DNA from 2 places in the Roseateles sp. GW821-FHT09H11 genome. Region 1 is predicted to be linked to the other one. Evidence: riboswitches for the same ligand, from Rfam matches in the RefSeq annotation. Region 1 holds a riboswitch; the other holds the start of a gene.

Region 1 (10,914 bases):
ACCTGCTCGACGGCATGCACTACCGCGGCCTGCTGCGCGTGGCGCGGCGCGACTCCGGCACGCGGGTCTACGAGGTGATCGAGCACCTGCCCCAGGACGACAGCCCCGAGGCCCGCCACGCGCGGGCGGCGCGGCTGCTCGACATGATCGTGGCGCTCTATGCGCCGCTGCCCTCGCCCAGCCTCGGCTACCTGACCTCGCTGCTGGGCTACGGCGCACCGCACCTGAACGTCGAGGCGCGCCACGTGCTGAAGGAAGCCAAGGCGCGCTGGGGCCACGCGAAGATCGACGGCGAGGTCTGGTACTGGCCCGCCGACGAGCATCCGGCGTCACGCGCGCACAAGGTCGAGCCGGACCGGCTGCGTTTCCTCGCGCCGTTCGACCCGCTGGTGTGGGACCGCCGCCGCTTCGAGCGGCTGTGGGGCTGGGCCTACCGCTTCGAGGCCTACACGCCGCCGGCCAAGCGCACGATGGGCCACTACGCGCTGCCGATGCTCTGGGGCGACCGGATGATCGGCTGGGCCAACCTGAAGGTCGAGGCCGGGACGCTGGTCCCGGACCTCGGCTTCATCGACAAGCGGCCGCGTGAGGCGGCCTTCCGCGCCGCGCTGGACGAGGCGTACTACGAGATGGCCGTGTTCCTCGGACTCGAGGAATGACAGCGATCACGCGTTGACCAGCGCCATCGACACCTCGGGGTACCTTTCGCCGGCGACGGGGAACGCGTCGAGCAGCTCGTGCAGTTCCTCGCGCAGCACGTCGTTGAGCCGCAGGCGCGCGGCCATCGCGTTCTCCTCCAGCCGCGCGGTCGAGCGGGTGCCGGGGATCGGCACGATGTCCGGACCGCGGTCCAGCAGCCAGGCCAGCGCCAGTTGCGCCGGCGCCAGGCCGTGGTCGCGGGCCAGCGCGACGATCGCATCGGCCAGCGCGAGGTTCTGCGCCAGGTGGCCGTCCTGGAAGCGCGGATTGACCCGCCGCCAGTCGTTGGCTGCCAGTTGATCGGCGCTGCGGATCGCGCCGGTCAGGAAGCCCCGACCCAGCGGGCTGTACGGCACCAGCGCGATGCCGAGCTCGCGGCAGGTCGGCAGCACCTCGGCCTCGACATCGCGGGTCCACAGCGAGTACTCGGACTGCACCGCCGCGATCGGATGCACCCGGTGGGCGCGGCGGATCGTCTCCGCGGAGGCTTCCGACAGCCCGATGTGCCGCACCTTGCCCGCGCGCACCAGCTCGGCCATCGCGCCGACGGTCTCCTCGATCGGCACGGACTTGTCGACGCGGTGCAGGTAGTACAGGTCGATGTGGTTCACGCCGAGCCGGCGCAGGCTCGCATCGCACGACGCGTGGACATGGGCCGGCTTGCCGTTGACGCCGGCCGAGAGGCCGTCGGCGTTGCGGACGATGCCGAACTTGGTGGCGAGCACCACCTCGCGGCGGCGGTTGGCGAGCAGCCCCGACAGCAGACGCTCGTTGGCGCCGTTGCCGTAGATGTCGGAGGTGTCGAGGAAGTTCATCCCGAGGTCCAGCGCGCGGTGCAGGACGGCCATCGACGTGGCCTCGTCGGCGGGGCCGTAGAAATCGGACATCCCCATGCAGCCGAGCCCGAGCGCGGAGACCTCCGGCCCGTGCGCGCCGAGCCGGCGGCGCGGCAGTTGGGGCAGGTTGTTGAGCGGTTCCCTGGACATGATGGTCATGGCGGCACTCCTTCGAAAGCAAGGTGACGGCGGCGATCGGATGACCGCCGCGATGACCGAGAGCTTAGGAATCCGCCCCCCTCCGGAACCAGCGCAATGCTCGCCCGTCCTTGCCCAATCCTCCGGAACCCCGTCCGGCGCCCTCGCGGGCGCTGGCGGCGCGCGCGACGGACTTGCACAATCCGATGCATGGTCGCACCCACTCCGATTCCCCTCGCCGACGGCTTCCCCGACGCGCTGCAGGCCCTGCGCGCGCAGATGGTGGATCTGACGCTCCGGCACATCGACGGCGAAGGCTCCCGCCCGACCGCCATTCCCTGCCTGCACCTGATCAAGGCCAGCTGCAGCATGCCCAAGACCGCGCCGGCCTTCTACGAGCCCGGCCTGGCCATCGTGCTGCAGGGGCGCAAGAAGGTGGAGCTCGGCACCGAGACGCTGTACTACGACCCGCTGCACTTCCTGCTGGTGTCGATGCCGATGCTGCCCAAGGGCGGCGTCATCGAGGCGACGCCGGACAAGCCCTACCTGTGCGTGCGCATCGACTGCTCGACCGCGACGCTGGCGGAGCTGATGCTCGAGGTCGGCCCGGCGAGCACCGATGCGTCGCCGTCGGCGCAGTCGGGGCTGAACGTCGCGCCGGTGTCGGAATCGCTGCTGAGCGCCGCCCTGCGGCTGATGCAGCTGCTGGACAACCCGTCGGACCAGCGCGTCATGGCGCCGCTGCTGCAGCGGGAGATCTTCTATCGCGTGCTGACCGGCCCGCTCGGTCCGCGGCTGCGCGCGCTGGCGCAGCAGGACAGCGCGACGCGCCGCCTGTCGCGCGCGATCGACGAGCTGAACCGCCGCTTCAGCGAAGCCATCAGCATCGACGAGCTGGCCGCGGTGGCGCACATGAGCGCCTCGACCTTGCATCAGCGCTTCAAGCAGCTCACGAGCATGTCGCCGATGCAGTACCAGAAGCAGCTGCGGCTGCAGCATGCGCGCCGGCTGATGCTCGGCGAAGGGCTGGACGCGGCGGCGGCGGCGCATCAGGTCGGCTACGAGAGCGCCTCGCAGTTCAGCCGCGAATACCGTCGCCTCTTCGGCACGCCGCCGCGCGCCGACATCGAGCAGCTGCTGCGCGCAGGATGAGCCCGCTCATGCAGGACACCGAGGCGCTGAGCGCGATGCTGTCGCGCCATGCGCCGCGTGAGGGCGTCTGGCCGACGGCCCTGCCCCGGCTGTGGATCATCCGGCTCGACGCGCCGGGCGGCGAACTCGCGCACGCGGTTCAGCCGGCCTCGCTGTGCCTGATCTCGCAGGGCGCGAAAGAGGTGCGGCTCGGCGAGGAGCGCTACGTCTACGACGCCGCGCGCTTCATGGTGTTCACGACCGACCTGCCGGTCAGCGGCCGCGTGACCGAGGCGACCCCGGAGCGCCCCTACCTCTGCCTGCGCCTGGACTTCGATCCGGAGGAAGTGGCGGAGCTGGTCGCACGGAGCGGTCCGCCTCGGGCGCCCGCCGCGTCAGGGGCACCTGTGGCAACAGTGGCGCCGGTCGCATCGACGGGCAACGCCGAGGGCGATGACCTCGGCCGCGGCCTCTTCGTCAGCGCGGTCACGGCGGAGATGCTCGACGCATCGGCGCGCCTGATGCGGCTGCTCGATCATCCGGAGGACCAGGCCGCGCTCGCGGCCATGGCGATGCGCGAGCTGGTCTACCGCGTGCTGCGCAGCGAGCAGGGCGAGCGCCTGGCGCAGGTCGCGCGCGCCGACAGCCAGACGCAGCGCGTGCACCGCGCGATCCGCTGGCTGAAGGCGCATTACGCGCAACCGCTGCGCATCGAGTCGCTGGCCAAGGAGGCGCACATGAGCGCGTCGTCGCTGCACCACCATTTCCGCGCGCTGACGTCGATGAGTCCCTTGCAGTACCAGAAGCAGCTGCGACTGCAGGAGGCCCGCCGGCTGCTGATCGCCGAGGGCCTGGAAGTCGCGCGTGCCGGCCATGCGGTCGGGTACGAGAGCCCGTCGCAATTCAGCCGCGAGTACAGCCGCCTTTACGGTGCGCCGCCGTCACGCGACGCAGCGAAGCGGCGCGACACGCCGGCCTCGCGGTTCACGGCCTGAGCGCCGCCGCGATCCGGTTGGCGCCCCGGTCGGCGCCCCGGTCGGCGCCCCATGCCCCCGGGCCGGACGCCCTCACTTGCTGAAGCAGTTCCCCACCATCGCTGGCGCGTCCTTGAGACGATCGTCGGTCGGGTTGATGGCGGCGACGCGGTTCTCGTAGACCCGCGTGCACTTGCTGCCCTGGCGGATCACCTTGGAGCCCGAGCCGCTCGTCGACACGCTCGACACGATGGGCAGGGTGCCTGCGGCGTCCGCGATCGCGGACTCGACGGTGCGCGGCGCGCTGTGGGAACGATCGTCGTTGCGGATCTGATCGGCCATGCGCACGCGCGCATCGGAGGCGGGACCGGCTTTCGGCAGCGCGAGGTTGAGCGTCGTGCGCCCGTTGCCGAGGGGCGCGGACGCCCCCGAGGCCGGCAGTGCCGGTGCCGCCACCGTCTGGATCGACGTCGACGGCGGCGCGGCGGTGATCGTCACCTCGGGCGGCGCCACGAGGATCGGCGCCTGCAACCGCGGAACGTCGAGCCGACGTCGCTCGAGTTCTGGGCGGGCCGCGGGTGGTGTCTCGCGGCTCATCGGGAGCGGCAGCAGCCGCACCTCGGTCAGCCGGGGGCCCTCGGAGGTCCTGCGCCCTCGCCAACCGTGGTCCATCCACAGCATCGACAGGAAGGCGGCCTGCACCAGCAGCGCCGCAGCCAGCCCGATCCATCGCCGCCTGCCTGCGGGACGCTGCCAATGCGACGCCGTCATGCGGGCGCGCCTCCTCGATCCATCGCGCCCTCCCCGGCCGACCTGTCCTGGGGCGCGATGGTAGCCGCGCCCCGTGACCGTTGCCGGAGGCCCGCCCGAGACGGTCGGTCAGACGCCGTCGCGATCCAGCGAGGCCGACAGCCCCGCGTGGGCCTCGACCTCCGCCATCCGCTGGCCGAAGGTCTCGCGCGCCATGCCGAGCGCGTCCGAGCCCGCCACGAAATGCAGCGGCGGCGTCGGCATCGCGGCCAGTTCGACGAAGGCCCGCCCCAGCTTCGCCGGATCACCGGGTTGCTGGTGGTTGTAGGCCTCGTAGGTCGACAGCGGCGGCGTGGGCAGCGTCGCGTAATCCGCGATGGACTGCGTGCCGTAGCGGACCGAACTGGCATCCAGGAAATCGGTGCGGAAGAAGCCCGGCTCGACGACCGTCACGCGGATGTTGAAGCCGGCGAGCTCGGGCGCCAGCGACGCGGTGAAGCCGTCGACGGCGAACTTCGTCGCGCAATACACCGCCGCGCCATCGAAGCCGCGGAAGCCGCCGACCGACGCGATGTTCAGGATGTGCCCGTCGCGCTGACGACGCATCACCGGCAACACCGCGCGGGTGACATGCATCAGGCCGAAGACGTTGGTGGCGAACTGGCGCTCGATGTCGGCGGCGCTGATTTCCTCGAACAGGCCGAGCTGTCCGTAGCCGGCGTTGTTGACCAGCACGTCGATGCGGCCGAAGCGGGCAACGGCCTGCTCGACCGCGTGGACAGCATCGGCCTCGCGGCTGACGTCCAGCGGGAGGCACAGCACGGCCTCGCCGTGATCCGCATATGCCGTCTTCAGCGCGTCGACGTTGCGGCCGGTGGCGACGACACGGTCGCCGGCGGCCAGCGCCGCCTGGGCGATCTCGCGGCCGAAACCGCGGTTGGCGCCGGTGATGAACCAGATCTTGCTCATGGAGTTCCGTCCTTCAGGGGGTTCGGGGCCAGCGGCATGAGGTGCCGGGGCCGGTGTTGGGGGACGGATGAATCGTAGGAACGGGGCGGCGATCGCCCATGCCGATTTCGGCGCACCGCTTGCACGATCCGCCAAAGTACCGTTCCGGCGCCGCCGCAACACCCGGGGATGCGCGCCAACGGCCCTTGTGTTATATTCCCCGACTTGACTCGCACAAGACCACCCTCTTCAGGTCTTCTTCTGCAGCCCCTCCGGTCCCTCCCAAGGACCCTTCTGCGAGCGGCTCGCACCAGCATCACCCCCCGGTTCGTGCGCTTGAGCGTTTCTGGCTTCGGTCTGCCTGTTCGCCATTCGGCTGATTGGCATCAGAAGCCACTTTCCGTGCCTCTTCTGTTCGTATCATCGAATCGGAGTGACACACCTTCCCACACCGCGCCAAGACGGTTGCTTATTGCGATTGCCTGTCAAGGCGCACACCTCAAAATAACGATGCAGAACAAACGCATTGAGGTGGGGCGATTCCTTGTCTCACCGATGACCAAACCCCATGCCGACGGCGGATTCGCCGCGGCCGTCTCGATCCAGTCGGGACGCGGCATGGCCAGCATTGATCGTGTCATGCGATTCGTGCCGACCTTCGAGACCCGCCGCGCCGCGTTGCGCTACGCGGAGACCGAAGGCACCGCCTGGGCGCGCAGCCACTGAGCCGCGCGCCGCTGATTCCCGAGGCGAGGGCCTGCGGCAGACCGCGGCTGGCGCCCTTTTCATTTTCAAGAATGGAGCAAGCCATATGGCCAAGGAAGAACTGATCGAGATGCAGGGTGTCGTCAACGAAATCCTGCCGGACTCGCGCTTTCGCGTGACGCTGGAAAACGGCCATCAGGTCATCGCCTACACGGGCGGCAAGATGCGCAAGCATCACATCCGCATCCTGGCCGGCGATGCCGTCTCCCTGGAAATGTCGCCGTACGACCTGACCAAGGGCCGGATCACCTTCCGTCACCTGCAGCGTTCGAACCACTCGGGCCCGCCGCCGGTCCGTCGCTGACGCGCCTTGCCGCGGGAGGCCCCAGGCCCCCCGCGCGAGAATCGCCAGCCATGACCGACGTCCAGTCCGACTCCGCCGCCGTTCCGGCCTCGCTCGAGGTCGGCGACGATCCGATGCCCGTGCCGCCGCCGCAGCCGGACATCGATGCGTGCTGCGGCAACGGCTGCGACCCGTGCATCTTCGACCTGCACGATCTGGCGATGGACGCGTACCGGCAGGCCCTGCGTGCCTGGAAGTCGCGCCATCCCGAGGCGTCCTGAACGTCGAAGTCCTGACGATTCTCCGAACCCCACCCGAAGGGCCGCCTCGCGCGGCCCTTTCCTTTTGGCGAGCCCGCCGCCCCCTCCACGGGGTGCTTTCCTTTCGTGACGTTTTCGGGGACATCCCCCGGTTCAGAACTGAGGCTCGATGGCCGACATCAAGGACAGGCGCCGCACTTGCCACAGCGGCGCGGTGCTCCCGCTCTCCGGAGGTCCAGATGTTCATGACCGGCCAGAACCGCTTCCATGTCGCGCATTCCGACGCGCAGGCCAATCTACGCTTCGCGCTGGCGCGGTTGAGCACTGATTGGCGAGGCCTCGATCCATTCGGACTCGAGATCCTGCTGCGCCACCTGCTGATGGCGGAGCACCGCTGCATGCCGCATCCGAGCGTGCTTCGGGAGCGCCCGACCAATCGCTGGCTGCTGCCGCGGCTGCGCCGCCGGCGGATCGAGGTGGCGGAGCGTCTGGTCGCCCTCGGGGGCCGGGTCAGCCATGCGGCGCTGGCCCGGGTACTGCCGCGCGGGCATGACTGGCCGGGCGTCTCCGCGCTGGTCGGCCGTCATGCCTGGGACCCGGTCGAGGGCCGCCAGCCGCGTCCCCACCGCCCGGTTGCCGATGAGCCGGCCTACCCGCGCGTCGACAGCAGCGCCCGGGCCACTTCCGCGAAGCCGTCGCCGCGCTCGGTCGCGGTGACATAAGCGGGCGGGTGGTCCAGCATCGGCAGGAAACGCGCGATGTTGGCGACGCCCACCGACAGCGGCATGCGTTCGAACATCAATTGATCGTTCGTCGAGTCGCCCACGTACACCCACTCGGCGGGATCGAAGTCCAGGCCCGTCAGCCGCTTCACCGCCCACTGCGCCGCGGTCCACTTGCTGTGATCGCCGATCCAGCCGTTGACGTGGATCGAACTGACCGTCGCCACCAGCCCATGCGCGCGCATCCGGTCGCAGACGGCGGCGATCGCGTCGTCGTCGAGCGTCGTGAACTCGCTGTGGTCGACGGCGATGTCGGTCAGCCGGCCGGCGCTGTCGCGCGCGAGCACGGCGCCGGGCACGGTCGCCACGATCTCCCGCGCGCACGCCTGCAGTCGCGCGAAGTTCGCCAATCGCGTCGCGTCGTCCTGGGCAAATTCGGTCGCGAGCGCCTCCCCTTCGCGATGCAGCAGAACCCCACCGTTCTCCGCGACGATCCCCCGCAGGGGCCAGGCCATCGCGAACGGTTCGCTCCAGCCGGCCGGGCGCCCCGTGATCGCAATGACCGGGACGCCGGCCGCGTGCAACCGGTGCAGCGCGTCCAGTGCCGCCGGCGCGATGGCGCCATCCGCCGTCAGGGTGTCGTCGATGTCCGTCAGCACCCCGCGCAGGGGGAGCCAGGCCGCGCGGGGGCAGTCGCTGAGCGGGGGGATCGTTCGCATGGGGGGCGATTGTGGCCCCGAGCGCAACGCTGTCATCGAGCCGCGGCCGGAACTTGACTACAATCGCGCCCTGTTCCGAGGAGCGTTGCGACCTCCCATCCCATCGAGGCCAGGCTCGGAACCGCCGCGCGGCGACATGTCCGCGGCAATGGCAACCGCGCTCACCCGTCGACCCTTCGTTGGCCGGGTGAGGACCGAGCGGCAAATGCCCTCTCCGCATCTCCCCGCGTCCTGATCGTTGGTGTCGACGGCCCTTCTTCGCAGGAGTCCGCATGAACGCCCAACTGAAGCCGCTGGCCCAAGACCAGTACCTGATCAAAGACCTGTCGCTGGCCGCGTGGGGCCGCAAGGAGATCAAGATCGCCGAGAGCGAGATGCCCGCGCTGATGGCCATCCGCGAGGAATACGCCGCCGCGCAGCCGCTCAAGGGCGCGCGCATCACCGGCTCGCTGCACATGACGATCCAGACCGCCGTGCTGGTCGAGACGCTGCAGGCGCTGGGCGCGGAAGTCCGCTGGGCCTCGTGCAACATCTTCTCGACGCAGGACCACGCCGCCGCCGCGCTGGTCGCCGTCGGCACCCCCGTCTTCGCCTACAAGGGCGAGACGCTGGAGGACTACTGGGACTACACGCACCGCATCTTCGACTTCGGCGCCAAGGGCACGCCGGGCGAAGGCCCGAACATGATCCTGGACGACGGCGGCGACGCGACGCTGCTGATGCACCTGGGCCAGAAGGCCGAGAAGGACCTGTCCGTGCTGGCCAACCCGGGCAGCGAGGAAGAGCGCATCCTGTTCGCCGCGATCAAGAAGAAGGTCGCCGAGGACGCCACCTGGTACACCCGCAAGAGCGCCGAGATCATCGGCGTCACGGAAGAGACGACCACGGGCGTGCACCGCCTGAAGGAAATGTCGGCCAAGGGCACGCTGCTGTTCCGCGCGATCAACGTCAACGACTCGGTCACGAAGAGCAAGTTCGACAACCTGTACGGCTGCCGCGAGTCGCTGGTGGACGGCATCAAGCGCGCCACGGACGTGATGATCGCCGGCAAGATCGCCGTGATCGCCGGTTATGGCGACGTGGGCAAGGGCTCGGCCCAGGCGATGCGCGCGCTGTCGGCGCAGGTGTGGGTCACCGAGATCGACCCGATCTGCGCGCTGCAGGCCGCGATGGAGGGCTTCCGCGTCGTGACGATGGAATACGCCGCCGACAAGGCCGACATCTTCGTCACCACGACCGGCAACAAGGGCGTGATCCGCCATGAGCACATGGCCGCGATGAAGCACAACGCCATCGTCTGCAACATCGGCCACTTCGACAACGAGATCGACATCGCCTCGATCGAGAAGTACGAGTGGGAAGAGATCAAGCCGCAGGTCGACCACGTGATCTTCCCCGACGGCAAGCGGATCATCCTGCTGGCCAAGGGCCGTCTGGTGAACCTGGGCTGCGGTACGGGCCACCCGAGCTACGTGATGTCGTCCAGCTTCGCCAACCAGACGATCGCCCAGATCGAACTGTTCGCGCACAAGGACGCCTACGCCGTCGGCCAGGTCTACGTGCTGCCCAAGCACCTGGACGAGCACGTCGCCCGCCTGCAGCTGAAGACGTTGAACGCGCAGTTGAGCGAGCTGACGGACGAGCAGGCCGCCTACATCGGCGTGTCGAAGTCGGGCCCGTACAAGCCCGACACCTATCGCTATTGATCCACTGACCCTAGCCTGACCCGAGACCCGACCCATGCGTGCTGACCAGCTGCTTCTCTCCCTTGGCTTGGCGCCCACGCGCTCGGCCGCCCAGCGGCTGATCGACGCGCGTGCGGTCGAGTGGGAAGGCCCCAAGGGCTGGACTGTCGTGCGCAAGTGCGGCGAGGACCTGCCCGAGACCACCCCCCTGCGCGTGACGGACGACGCCGAGCTGCGTTACGTCTCGCGCGGCGGGCTCAAGCTCGAAGGTGCGCTGGCCAAGGTCGGTGTGTCGGTGGCAGGCTTCTCGGCGCTGGACATGGGCCAGAGCGCGGGCGGTTTCACCGACGTGCTGCTCAAGGCCGGCGCGGCGCACGTGACCGGCATCGATGTCGGCCACAGCCAGCTGCATGAGACCTTGAAGGCGGACCCGCGCGTCACGGCCCATGAAGGCATGCACGTGAAGGATTACGTCCCCGAGGCGCCCTTCGATCTGGTCGTGGGCGACCTGAGCTTCATCTCGATGATCGGCACGCTCAAGCACGTGGTCGGTTGGCTCAAGCCGCAAGGCCAGGCGCTGCTGCTGATCAAGCCGCAGTACGAGCTGGGCCCGAAGGCCTTGAACAAGAACGGCATCGTCAAGGACAAGGCGCAATACGTCGTGCTCAAGGAGCAGGCCGTGGCGGCCGCCGAGAAGCGCGACCTCGTCGTCAGGGGCTGGTTCGAAAGCCCCGTCACCGGCGGCGACGGCAACACCGAATTTTTCATCTGGGTTCAGAAACCATGACGACGCCTGTCAGCATCGAATTCTTCCCGCCCAACACGCCCGTCGGCACCGAGAAGCTGAAGACCGTCGTGCAGGAGCTGCGCGCGGTGAATCCGCAGTACTTCAGCGTCACCTACGGCGCGGGCGGATCGACGCGCGAGAAGACGCTGTCGACCGTCGCGGACATCGCCTCGTCCGGCTTTGAGGCGGCGCCGCACCTGTCCTGCGTGGGCTCGAC
Region 2 (10,914 bases), on a different contig from region 1:
CTTCATGCAGGATCAGCTCGACGGCAGTTTCAGCATCTATCGGAGCGACACAGGAGAGACACGCCCCGCCACCGACGAGGAGTGTCACTCGCTGGAGCGGATGGCCGTCTGGGAAGCGGAACACGTTGAAGACCGTCTGCGCGACCATTTTGCGGGCCGACCTAACGCCTGGTTGGAGCAATTGAAGCCGGCGCCCCGATGAACAGCGAATCCTTCGTGCGTGCCGTCGAGCAGCACATCGTGAACGCCGCGATCGAAGACATGCTCGAGGAACTGAAGCAGCCGACCGGCCGGCGCGTACCGCCTGAGATCCAGGCTCGCACGGACTGGTACAACGGCCTGCCCGCTGAGGCGCGCGACGAACATGTGGGGTCGCCGATGGCGGACAGCGGACATGGCTGAATCCGGACTCGATCAGCCTGCACGAGTTCCTGACCTTGCGTCGTTGAATCAACGTGCGGCCCCCCGCAGAGCTCGATGCATGACACGGGGGCGTCCGCGCCCCGGTCAATCCTCGTTCGGATCGATCTGGGACAGCCGGCAGTAGCCGCCGGAGGTCGGCGGATCGACGTAGAACACGCCGGACTTCTTGCCCGTCGACCACATGAGCAAGGTCGTCGCCATCAGCGCCTTGTCCTCCGTGGCCACCAGCATCCATGCGAAGGGTGTCCCGTCGCAGATCGTCGGGCGGGCCGCGTCCAGCCGGATCAGGACGCCCTGACGCGTGGCGGTGAGGTCGATGATGCGACCGTTCGCATACGTCGTCTGTGCCGCTGCCGTCAGTGGCAGCACGAGCGCACTCGCCAGCACCGCGGCACCGAGGCCGACCCGTTGAACGAGGCGCCGCGCCGACCCGGCACGGACTGTCGAGATCGTGTTTGCCATGAATCCTCCCTGACGAGCCTGACGCAGGCTCCTTGTTGTGGTCTTGATCGGCGCGACCCGTCCGCGCCGGGGGGCGATTCTAGGAGCCGATCTGCACTGTTTTCATGGCGAAAGCCTGCTTCGAAAACGACAACGCCGACCCGCAGGTCGGCGTTGATCGCAACACCAGGCAGACCGCCCGGGACGCAGCGTTTACTGGCGGATCAGCTGACCGTCGCTCACGCGCACGATGTCGCCGTTCTGCACACCCGGGTCGTGGCTGAACGTCATCGTGCGGTTGCTCTGGTCGGCGTTGCGCATCTTGACCACCCACACGGTGGTGCTGCGCTGGCGCTTCTCGATCTCGTTGCCGGCGTAGCCGCCCGCGACCGCACCGCCGACCGTGGCGATCTTCTTGCCCGTGCCGCCGCCGACCGCGCTGCCCAGCAGGCCGCCGACCACCGCGCCGCCAACGACGCCGATGCCCGTGCCCTGGCCTTCACGCGCCTCGGTACGGACCGACAGCACCGTCGCGCAGGATGCGCACAGGCGGGACTCGGTCTGGCCCGCGCCGGACGTGCCGGCGTTGTCCGCATAGCCGGTCGAACCGCCGTCGCGCGGCGCCTGCTGCTGCGCGACGCGGCGCGAGTCGTTGGCCGGACGCTGCTGGACGGCGTCATCGCCGGAGCGGCGGGCCGCCCGGGCCTCGTCCGCGGCGTTGGCGCCATTGCGGTCGACGATGTTGCCTTGCTGCTCGGTCGCCGCCACCGGCGAGTCCGGCAAGGTCGGCGCGGCCTGCCGGCCCGCGAAGAAGGCCGCCACGACCAGCACGGTCGCCCCAACGGCCCCAGCCGCGATCTTCTGATTGGTATTCAACGCCATGATTCACCTCTTATGGTTTTCCCCTATCTCGGGGGATGAGCGAAGAATGCCACGCTGTTACAAGTCGCGGGGGCCTAAAACTGTCCCGTTTGTAAAGGGGTGAAACGCCGCCTGTAGGACAAGGCCGCGTCCTGTGGCTTTCGTTGCGCGGACGCGTCGCGCGTCAGCCGAGCAGCGGCGCCAGCGCCCGTTGCGCGGCCTGATGGTCGAGCGCCATCCGTGCCGCCCAGTCGGCGACCTGGTCGTCCCCGATGCGGCCGACGTTGAAGTACGTCGCCTCCGGATGCGCCAGGTAGAAGCCGCTCACGCTGGCCGCCGGCGTCATCGCCATGCCCTCGGTGAGCGCCATGCCGATGTCCTCGGCCTGGAGCACGCGGAACATGTCCCGCTTGACCAGGTGATCCGGGCAGGCCGGATAGCCCGGCGCCGGACGGATGCCGCGATACGACTCCGCGATGAGTTCCTCGTTGCTGAGGGTCTCGTCCGCCGCATACCCCCACAGATCCAGCCGCACGCGCTGGTGCAGCCGTTCGGCGAAGGCTTCGGCCAGGCGGTCCGCCAGCGCCTTCAGCATGATCGCGGAGTAGTCGTCCAGGTCGTCGATGAACTGCTGCTCCTTCTTGTCCACGCCGAGGCCGGCGGTGACCGCGAACAGCCCGATGTAGTCCGGCACCGTGCCCTTGGCGGCGATGAAGTCGGCCAGCGCGCGATTGGGCCGGCGCACGCCGTCGACCACCGGCCGCTCGGTCTGCATGCGCAGGCCGCGCCAGGTCATCAGCACCTCGGTGCGCGACTCGTCGCTGTAGATCTCGATGTCGTCGTCGTTGACCTGCGCGGCGGGGTACAGGCCCATCACGCCGCTGGCGGTCAGCCAGCGGCCCTCGATCAGCCGCTGCAGCATGCGCTTGCCGTCGCTGAAGACACGCTGCGCCTCGGCGCCGACGATCTCGTCCTTCAGGATGGCCGGGAACGGCCCCGCCAGGTCCCAGGTCTGGAAGAACGGGCCCCAGTCGATGCACTGCGCAAGCTCGGCCAGGTCGTAGTTGCGGAACTGGCGCTTGCCGATGAAGCGCGGCACCGCCGGCGTGTAGTTCGTGAAGTCGGCGCGGTGCTTGTTCGCGCGCGCCTGCGCCAGCGTCACCAGCGGGGTCTGCTTCTTGTTGGCGTGGAGCTCGCGGACCTTCTCGTAATCGGACTTCAGCTCGTCGATGAAGCGCGTCGCGCGTTCGTCGGACAGCAGCTCCGAACACACGCCCACCGAGCGCGACGCGTCCGGCACGTAGACCACCGGGCCTTCGTAGTGCGGCGAGATCTTGACGGCCGTGTGCACGCGGCTGGTCGTCGCGCCGCCGATCAGCAGCGGGATCTTCTTCATGCGGAAGTAGTCGTCGCGCTGCATCTCGGCGGCGACGTACTGCATCTCCTCGAGGCTGGGCGTGATCAGGCCCGACAGCCCGATGATGTCCGCGCCCTCGACCTTGGCCTTCGCGAGGATGTCCTGGCACGGGACCATCACGCCCATGTTGACGACCTCGAAGTTGTTGCACTGCAGGACCACCGTGACGATGTTCTTGCCGATGTCGTGCACGTCGCCCTTCACCGTCGCGATGACGATCTTGCCCTTGGAGCGCACGTCCTCGCCGGCGGCGGCCATCAGCCGCTTCTCTTCCTCGATGTAGGGCACCAGGTGCGCGACGGCGGACTTCATCACGCGGGCGCTCTTCACCACCTGCGGCAGGAACATCTTGCCGGCGCCGAACAGGTCGCCGACGACGTTCATGCCCGCCATCAGCGGCCCTTCGATCACGTGCAGCGGCCGGCCACCCTGGGCAAGGATGCCCTGCCAGGCCTCCTCGGTGTCCTCGACGATGAAGTCGGTGATGCCGTGGATCAGCGCATGCGACAGCCGCGCGGCGACGTCGCCGGCGCGCCAGGCCAGCTTGGCGCTGTCGTCCTTGGCGGCGCCCTTGACGGTCTCGGCGACCTCGAGCAGCCGTTCGGTCGAATCCTCGCGGCGGTTCAGCACCACGTCCTCGACGCGCTCGCGCAAGTCGGCGGGGATCTCGTCGTAGACGCCGACCATGCCGGCGTTGACGATGCCCATGTCCATGCCGGCCTGGATCGCGTGGTACAGGAAGACCGTGTGGATGGCCTCGCGCACCGGCTCGTTGCCGCGGAAGCTGAAGGACACGTTCGAGACGCCGCCGCTGACCTTCGCGCCGGGCAAGTTCTTCTTGATCCAGCGCGTCGCCTCGATGAAGTCGACGGCGTAGTTGTTGTGCTCCTCGATCCCCGTGGCGATCGCGAAGATGTTGGGGTCGAAGATGATGTCCTCGGGCGGGAAGCCGATCTCGTCGACCAGCATGCGGTAGGCCCGGGTGCAGATCTCGATCTTGCGCTGGTAGGTGTCGGCCTGGCCGGTCTCGTCGAAGGCCATCACCACCGTGGCCGCGCCGTAGCGGCGGATCAGCTTGGCCTGGCGGCGGAACTCCGTCTCGCCTTCCTTCAGCGAGATCGAGTTGACGATGCCCTTGCCTTGGATGCACTTCAGGCCGGCCTCGATCACCTCCCACTTGGACGAGTCGATCATGATCGGCACGCGCGCGATCTCGGGCTCCGAGGCGATCAGGTTGAGGAAGCGCACCATCGCGGCCTTGCTGTCGAGCATGGCCTCGTCCATGTTGATGTCGATGACCTGCGCGCCGTTCTCGACCTGCTGACGGGCGACGCTCAGCGCGGCCTCGAACTCGCCGTTCAGGATCAGCCGCGCGAAGGCCTTCGAGCCGGTGACGTTGGTGCGTTCGCCGATGTTCACGAACAGCGTGCCGGCGCCGATGTTCACCGGCTCCAGGCCGGAGAGCTTCATCGGCGGCACGGCCACGGGCGAGGCCGGCGCGGCAGAAAGATCGGAAGCAGCGGAAGCGGAGGCGGAATTCGGGGCGGACATGGCGGCGGCGCTTTTCGAAGCTGGACGTGAGCTGAAACGAAAGACGGGGCCGCGCAACTCACCGCAACCCCGCGGAACGCGGGTCGGTGAGCGCCGTTGTGAGGCGGGGTCCAGGGGTCCGACACCGCCGTTCCGAGCCTGGCGGGAACCCGGGTGACGGGACCTGTCGCAACGCTCCTCGGAAACCACCGCCGCCGCAGGGGCGCGGTGCGGCCTTGCTGGTAGCGGGAACAGCGTGCATTCTACCGGTCCGGCCCTGGTTTGTTCGTGCCGTATTGCCTTCCCGGCCCAGGTGCGCCCGTATCCTGCGCGGCACAACGACAAGACGACGACACGTCGATGGGAAGCCACCGTGGATCTGGTCCAACTTCCTCCCAACAGCCTGCGCGTGGGACAGGTGCTGACGTTCTCGCTGCGCGACGCGGCGGGACATCTGCTGTTCGCCTCCGGGCATCCGCTGCCCGACACGCCGCAGGTGCGCGACCTGCTGGCCCGCGGGCCGTGGGTGCAGGCGCACGAGACGCGCGAGTACCAGCGCGCCCTCGCCCACAAGCTCGACACGATGATGCTGCAAGGCGCGTCGATGTCGGCGCTGGCCAACGCGACCGCGGAATACAAGCCCACGCGTCCGATGCCCATGCCGCAGTCGACGTCGCCGGCGCACACCGCCATCTGGGCCGACCTGCAATGGCATGCGCAGCAGGTGCTGCGTGATCCGCGACGGCCGGAATTCCTGCCGCGCCTGAGCGAACTGCTCGACAAGGTGCTGGCCCGGCTGACGCAGCAGCCGGACGCCTCGCTGGCGATGCTGGTGCACGACGCCGGCCAGGAGCCGCTGCAGTACAGCGCGCGGCATGCGCTGCTGTCGCTGGCGCTGGTCGAGATGACGACGCGCCAGCTCGGCTGGGGCGAAGGCCGCCGTCGCACGCTCGGGCTCGCGGCCTTGACGATGAACCTGGACAGCGGCGCGCAGCAGGACCAGCACGCGATGCGTCCGCAAGCGCTGGGCGACGCGCAGCGCGAGCAGTTGGCCGGGCACGGCGACCGCGCGGCGGCCACGCTGCAGGCGATCGGCGTGGACGACGAGGACTGGCTGACCGCCGTGCGGCTGCATCACGACGCCGGTCCAGGCCCCCTGGCGGGCCGATCGGACGGCGAGCTGATGGCGCGGCTGCTCCGGCGCATCGACGTGTACGGCGCCCGCCTCAGCCCGCGACGCAGCCGCCGGCCGCTGTCCGCGGCGCAGGCGGCGCGGGCGGTCTACCTCGACGAACTCCAGCAACCCGACGAGGCCGGTGCCGCCCTGATCAAGGCGATCGGTCTCTACCCGCCGGGCTCGTTGGCCCGGCTGGCCAACGGCGAGGAAGGCATGGTGCTCAAGCGCGGCCACAGCGCCAACGCGCCGCTCGTGGCCTCGCTGGTCGGCCGCAGCGGCACGCCGTTGACCGTGCCGGTGCTGCGCGACACGCGGCTGCAGGCGCAGGCCATCACGGCCAGCCTCGCGCCGCATGAGATCCGCCTGCGGATCAACATGGACGCGATGCTGAAGTTGTATTGAGGCTCAGACCTCTTCGGCGACCAGCCCGCTGAAGAGCTTGCTGCCCCAGCGACGCGGCTGGTAGGCGGAGACCTTCTGCGCGATCGCCCGGATGTGATCCGGCGTCGTGCCGCAGCAGCCGCCCGCGATGTTCAGGAAACCCGCGGCGGCGAACTCGCCGACCAGACGGCCGGTGACGTCCGGCGTCTCGTCGAAGCCGGTGTCGCTCATCGGGTTGGGCAGGCCGGCGTTCGGATAGCAGGAGATCGGCGTGTCGCCGGCCGCCTTCGAGAGTTCCTCGATGTAAGGCCGCATCAGCGCCGCGCCGAGCGCGCAGTTCAAGCCGATCGCGATCGGCTGCGCGTGCCGCACCGAGTGCCAGAACGCCGTCACCGTCTGCCCCGACAGGATGCGGCCCGACGCGTCGGTCACCGTGCCGGAGATGATCACCGGCAGACGCTCGCCGGTGTCGTCCATCAGCTGGTCGACCGCGAAGATCGCGGCCTTGGCGTTCAGCGTGTCGAAGATGGTCTCGATCAGGAACAGGTCGACGCCGCCTTCCAGCATCGCCTTGGCCTGGTCGTAGTAGGCCGCGCGCAGGGTGTCGAAGTCGACGTTGCGGGCGCCGGGGTCGTTGACATCCGGGCTGATCGAGGCCGTGCGCGGCGTCGGGCCGAGCGCACCGGCCGCGAAGCGCGGCTTCTCCGGCGTGCTGAACGCATCGCAGGCCTCGCGCGCCAGGCGCGCGGCGGCGACGTTCATCTCGTAGGCGTAGGCCTCGAGGCCGTAGTCCTCCTGCGCGACGGTGGTCGTGCCGAAGGTGTTGGTCTCGATGATGTCGGCGCCGGCGTCGAGGTACTGGCGGTGGATCTCGCTGATGACCTCGGGCTTCGTCAGCACCAGCAGGTCGTTGTTGCCCTTGAGGTCCTTGGGATGATCGGCGAAGCGCTCACCGCGGAAGTCGGCCTCCGTCAGCTTGTAGCGCTGGATCATCGTGCCCATCGCGCCGTCGAGGACGGCGATGCGTTGCGCCAGGATGGCAGGCAAGGCGGCGCCGCGGGTGTAGGCGACGGCGGGACGGGCGGAGGTCGGGGCGTTCATGGGGCTCGATTGTAGGAAGCCCCACCCCGCCCCATCGTTCTCAACCGCCGAAGACCTTCTTCAGGATGGCGCTTCCGGTGCCGACCGGGTCCTGGCGGATCTTCTTCTCCTCCTGGCCGATCATGAAGTACAGGCCGTCCAGCGCCTTGTCGGTGACGTAGCCCTGCAGGTTGGCGTCTTCCTTGCGGATGAGGCCGAACCCGGAGGCCTTGCCGGCGACCGCGTTGTACTTCTCGCTCAGCGACTGGCGCTCGGTGGCCTTCGTGACGATGGGCAGGAACTTCGTCGTCAGCGGCGAGCGGGTCTTGTCCTCGAAGAACTGCGTCACCGCGTTGTCGCCGCCGCGCACGATCCTCACCGCGTCCTCGACGCTGATGTTGCGCACGGTGCTCACCAGCAGTTGGCGCGCCTCGGGCATCGCCTGTTCGGCGGCGCGGTTCATCGAGGTGATCAGGTCGTCGATGCGCCTGCCCTGGCCGGTCGTGCGCAGCAGGCGCGCGGCGTCCTTCAAGGCGCCGGGGAGCTCGATCTTCACCTGGGGATTGCCGAGGAAACCATCGGTGCGACCCAGGTTGGCGAGCGCCGCCTGGGCGCCGCGCTCGAGGGCCGCGCGCACGCCGGAGGCGGCGTCGCCCTCGCTCAGGCTCAACGCCATCGCCCACGGCGAGGCGCAGCCCGCGCCCAGCAGCGCGATCAGGTCACGGCGAAGCAGGTTCATCGGTGTCTCCTTCTTGAGCTTCAGTGGGGGTCGCTTTCTCGGCTTCGATCGCCGCCTCGGCAGCGCCTTCCGAGGCGGCGGCAGCGTTCGAGGGCCTGTCGTCGGTGTTCTCGGCGTTCTCGGCGTTCTCGGTGTGCTCGGTGTTCTCGTCGAGGCCGGCGTCGTCGGACGTTGCATCTTCCGACTCCGCGAGATCCATGTCGATGGCGCCGAACGGGCCGGGACCGTCGCCGAGCTTGAACTCGATGCGCAGGCTGTCCCCGGCCTCCAGCGCCACCGGCTTGCCGAGCACCGGCGTGCCCGCGCCGACCAGCGTGCCGGCGCGCAGCGGCCGGTTGAGGGCCGCCTCGGCGAGCAGGTCGCCGAAGGACCAGCGCATGCCGGTCTTCGCGTCGACGACCGCCTGCTTGCGTCCGTTGCGCATCACCTGCAGCTGCAGCGCCGCGCGTCCGAGGTACCACGCACCGGGCAGTTCGTCGGGCGTGACGGCGACCGGCGCGAACTGCAGCGCCGGGCGGCTGTGCAGCGCCGGCCAGCCGTTGGCGAGTTCCTCCTGCTGCACCGGCCGCAGCACCCAGTCGCTGACCAGCATCAGCAGCCGGATCGACTCCAGCGCCTGCGACGGCACCGCGCCCTGCGCCAGGTCGCCGGTGAGCACGGCGAGCTGCGGCTCGGGTTCCAGCCCCGGCGTACGCAGGTCCAGGAGTTCGGTCGGACCGAGCAGCGCCTCGGCGCCGCCGGCGCGCAGCAGCGGAGCGCTGAGGCGTTCCGGCCACGCGAGGCCGCGCTCGCGCAAGGCCTGACCCTGGTCCGGGTAGGCCTCGCCGGCGATCCAGCCGGCCAGGCGCGGCAGCGGTGCCAGGCATTGCTTCGGGTCGAACGCGAACGCATGCCGCGCGCGGCCGTGGTTCAGCGACTGCGACAGCATCTCCAGCTGAGGCGCCATGAAATTCCAGTCGTCGAGCACCTGTTGCAGGCGCGTCGCGATGCCGTTGGCATAGCATGCTTGACTCAGGTCTCGCGACACGACCACCAGTTGGCCGTCGCGGGATCCGTCGCGGTAGGTTGCGAGTTTCATTGTGGTGGGCGGACAGTCATTCGTCGGGCGATCGTTGGCGGCATTTTCACCTCAGGATCGGGTCGCGCTCGCGACGGCCGTCGCGGGGGCGCTGGTGCTGCACGCGGCGGCGATCGGTGCGCTGTCTCAGCGTCCGCCGCCGCAGGCGATCGATGCGCCGGTGGTGACGACCCGCGTCATCGAGGCCCCGCCCCCGGCCAGGCCAGAAGCGGTCACACCCGTGGCCGCTCCGCCCGCCACGCCGCGCACGCCTTCGCGTCCCGCGCCCACGCCCGCTGCGGCTCCCGAAACCCGGCCCGTGCCGGCGCTGCTCGCGCTGCCGCTGCGCGGCGACGGCGCCCTCGCCTACGCCTTCGTCATCGACGGCCAACCCGGCGAGGCCGCCTTGAACTTCCACATCGGGAACGGGCGCTACGACATCACGCTCGAACGCCGCTCGGGCGATCGCGAGCTGCCGGTCTGGCACAGCGAAGGCCGCGTCGGTCCGCAAGGTTTGCAGCCGGAGCTGCACCGCGTGTCGCGCCAGGGTCGCGAACGGGAGCTGCAGATCTTCGACCGTGACGCCGCGCGTCCGGTTCTGCTTGTAGGCGCGCGCGCCTTTCCGCTGTCGGCTGGCACGCAGGACCGCCTGTCGTGGTGGCTGCAGGTGGCCGCCATGATGGCCGCCGAACCCGCGCCCTACATCGGGCAGCGCCTGCGCGTGCCGGTGGCCGGCCCGACGGGCGTCAGCGACTGGGATTTCGAGGTGATCGCGCGCGACGGCGGCCGGTGGCTGCTGCGGCGCGACCTGGCCCGCGGCGCGGGCCGCCCGGCGCTGCAATGGTCGGTCTGGCTCGACGGTCAGCGCGGTTTCCTGGCCGTCGACCTGCGCTTCAGCCTGGACGACGACGAGCAGTGGGCGCTCCGATTGCTGGAGTGACCCTGTCCGCCGCGTGCATGTCCGCTTGATCTCGATCCCGTGTGTGCGCGTTACGGTTCGTGAATCCGTGAAACCCTGTGCGGTTGGCACCACAAATGCTTGAGACACGGTGCAGCGTGTTCCGCGAGATCTGCCACCATGGGTCATGGCCTGGTTGGGAGCGACGGGTCTTGAATCTGTCGCAACAGGCCATAACTCCTCCAACCAAGGAGTCCTTCATGCACATGCTTTACGACTCACCGAGCTACATCGTCGTCCAGTTCGATGTACCGGTCGCTCCGTCCGCTGGCGATGCCGCGCACGCCGCCCAGGTGGACCACACGAACCTGCCATCGCTGCAGCGTGACGGTTTCGAGATCGTCGACAAGTTCACCCGCAAGGAGATCTTCATCGAAGGCGCCCTGGCGCAGACCTTCCAGGAGGGCGTCGAAGCCCTGATCGAGCAAGGTCCCGACGTCGACGACCTCGACGCCTTCATCGCGCAGTACGCGAACCTGGGCCAGCAGCCCGTGATCATGCATTGATCCCCCACACCACCCGCCCCTGACAGGCAGTCGACCACTGCTCCGCAAACGGGCAGTCAGCGATTGCTGGTGGGGCCGGAGTGGCGCTTGGGGTTCCCGGAGGGAGGCCCCATGCACCGCGGAGAGCCCGCGCCTGGCCTCCCGCACGCTGACCGCCGCTGATTCCGTCAGCCGGGGCTTGTCCCCAAACCATCCCTGCGCCAAGATCGTGCAGCCGCGCCCCTTCGAGGGGTGACGCGGCAAGCGGCGCCCGGGTCCGGGGCCATGTCCGCGTCCTCGACGCCGTCCTCGTTCCGGAGATCCCCCTCCCGCACGAACCATGGGCAAGCGCGCGCAACTTCCAC

Evidence for each region. Region 1 has a riboswitch for S-adenosylhomocysteine ahead of ahcY (adenosylhomocysteinase). Riboswitches for the same ligand answer to the same signal wherever they lie in the genome.
Region 2: linked by a shared signal. The riboswitch ahead of metH (methionine synthase) and the one ahead of ahcY (adenosylhomocysteinase) in region 1 are both predicted to bind S-adenosylhomocysteine.

What each region holds. Positions count from the first base shown of each region.
Region 1 covers NZ_JBWKOA010000010.1:110,497-121,410, reverse strand. Annotated here, with positions in the region: gene AC07PR_RS28175 (DNA glycosylase AlkZ-like family protein) at 1-659, shown strand, start outside; gene AC07PR_RS28170 (aldo/keto reductase) at 666-1,694, opposite strand; gene AC07PR_RS28165 (AraC family transcriptional regulator) at 1,884-2,825, shown strand; gene AC07PR_RS28160 (AraC family transcriptional regulator) at 2,834-3,799, shown strand; gene AC07PR_RS28155 (hypothetical protein) at 3,872-4,549, opposite strand; gene AC07PR_RS28150 (oxidoreductase) at 4,658-5,497, opposite strand; gene AC07PR_RS28145 (hypothetical protein) at 6,032-6,202, shown strand; gene infA (translation initiation factor IF-1) at 6,288-6,545, shown strand; gene AC07PR_RS28135 (oxidoreductase-like domain-containing protein) at 6,596-6,805, shown strand; gene AC07PR_RS28130 (hypothetical protein) at 7,024-7,506, shown strand; gene AC07PR_RS28125 (HAD family hydrolase) at 7,434-8,225, opposite strand; S-adenosyl-L-homocysteine riboswitch at 8,297-8,395, shown strand; gene ahcY (adenosylhomocysteinase) at 8,498-9,931, shown strand; gene AC07PR_RS28115 (TlyA family RNA methyltransferase) at 9,966-10,697, shown strand; gene metF (methylenetetrahydrofolate reductase [NAD(P)H]) at 10,694-10,914, shown strand, end outside.
Region 2 covers NZ_JBWKOA010000007.1:258,675-269,588, reverse strand. Annotated here, with positions in the region: gene AC07PR_RS23280 (hypothetical protein) at 1-202, shown strand, start outside; gene AC07PR_RS23275 (hypothetical protein) at 199-402, shown strand; gene AC07PR_RS23270 (hypothetical protein) at 508-885, opposite strand; gene AC07PR_RS23265 (glycine zipper 2TM domain-containing protein) at 1,078-1,746, opposite strand; gene metH (methionine synthase) at 1,910-4,693, opposite strand; S-adenosyl-L-homocysteine riboswitch at 4,775-4,879, opposite strand; gene AC07PR_RS23255 (HD-GYP domain-containing protein) at 5,046-6,251, shown strand; gene AC07PR_RS23250 (homocysteine S-methyltransferase family protein) at 6,255-7,331, opposite strand; gene AC07PR_RS23245 (DUF4197 domain-containing protein) at 7,372-8,049, opposite strand; gene AC07PR_RS23240 (fumarylacetoacetate hydrolase family protein) at 8,030-9,127, opposite strand; gene AC07PR_RS23235 (hypothetical protein) at 9,162-10,046, shown strand; gene AC07PR_RS23230 (BTH_I0359 family protein) at 10,265-10,570, shown strand; gene AC07PR_RS23225 (ATP-binding protein) at 10,890-10,914, shown strand, end outside.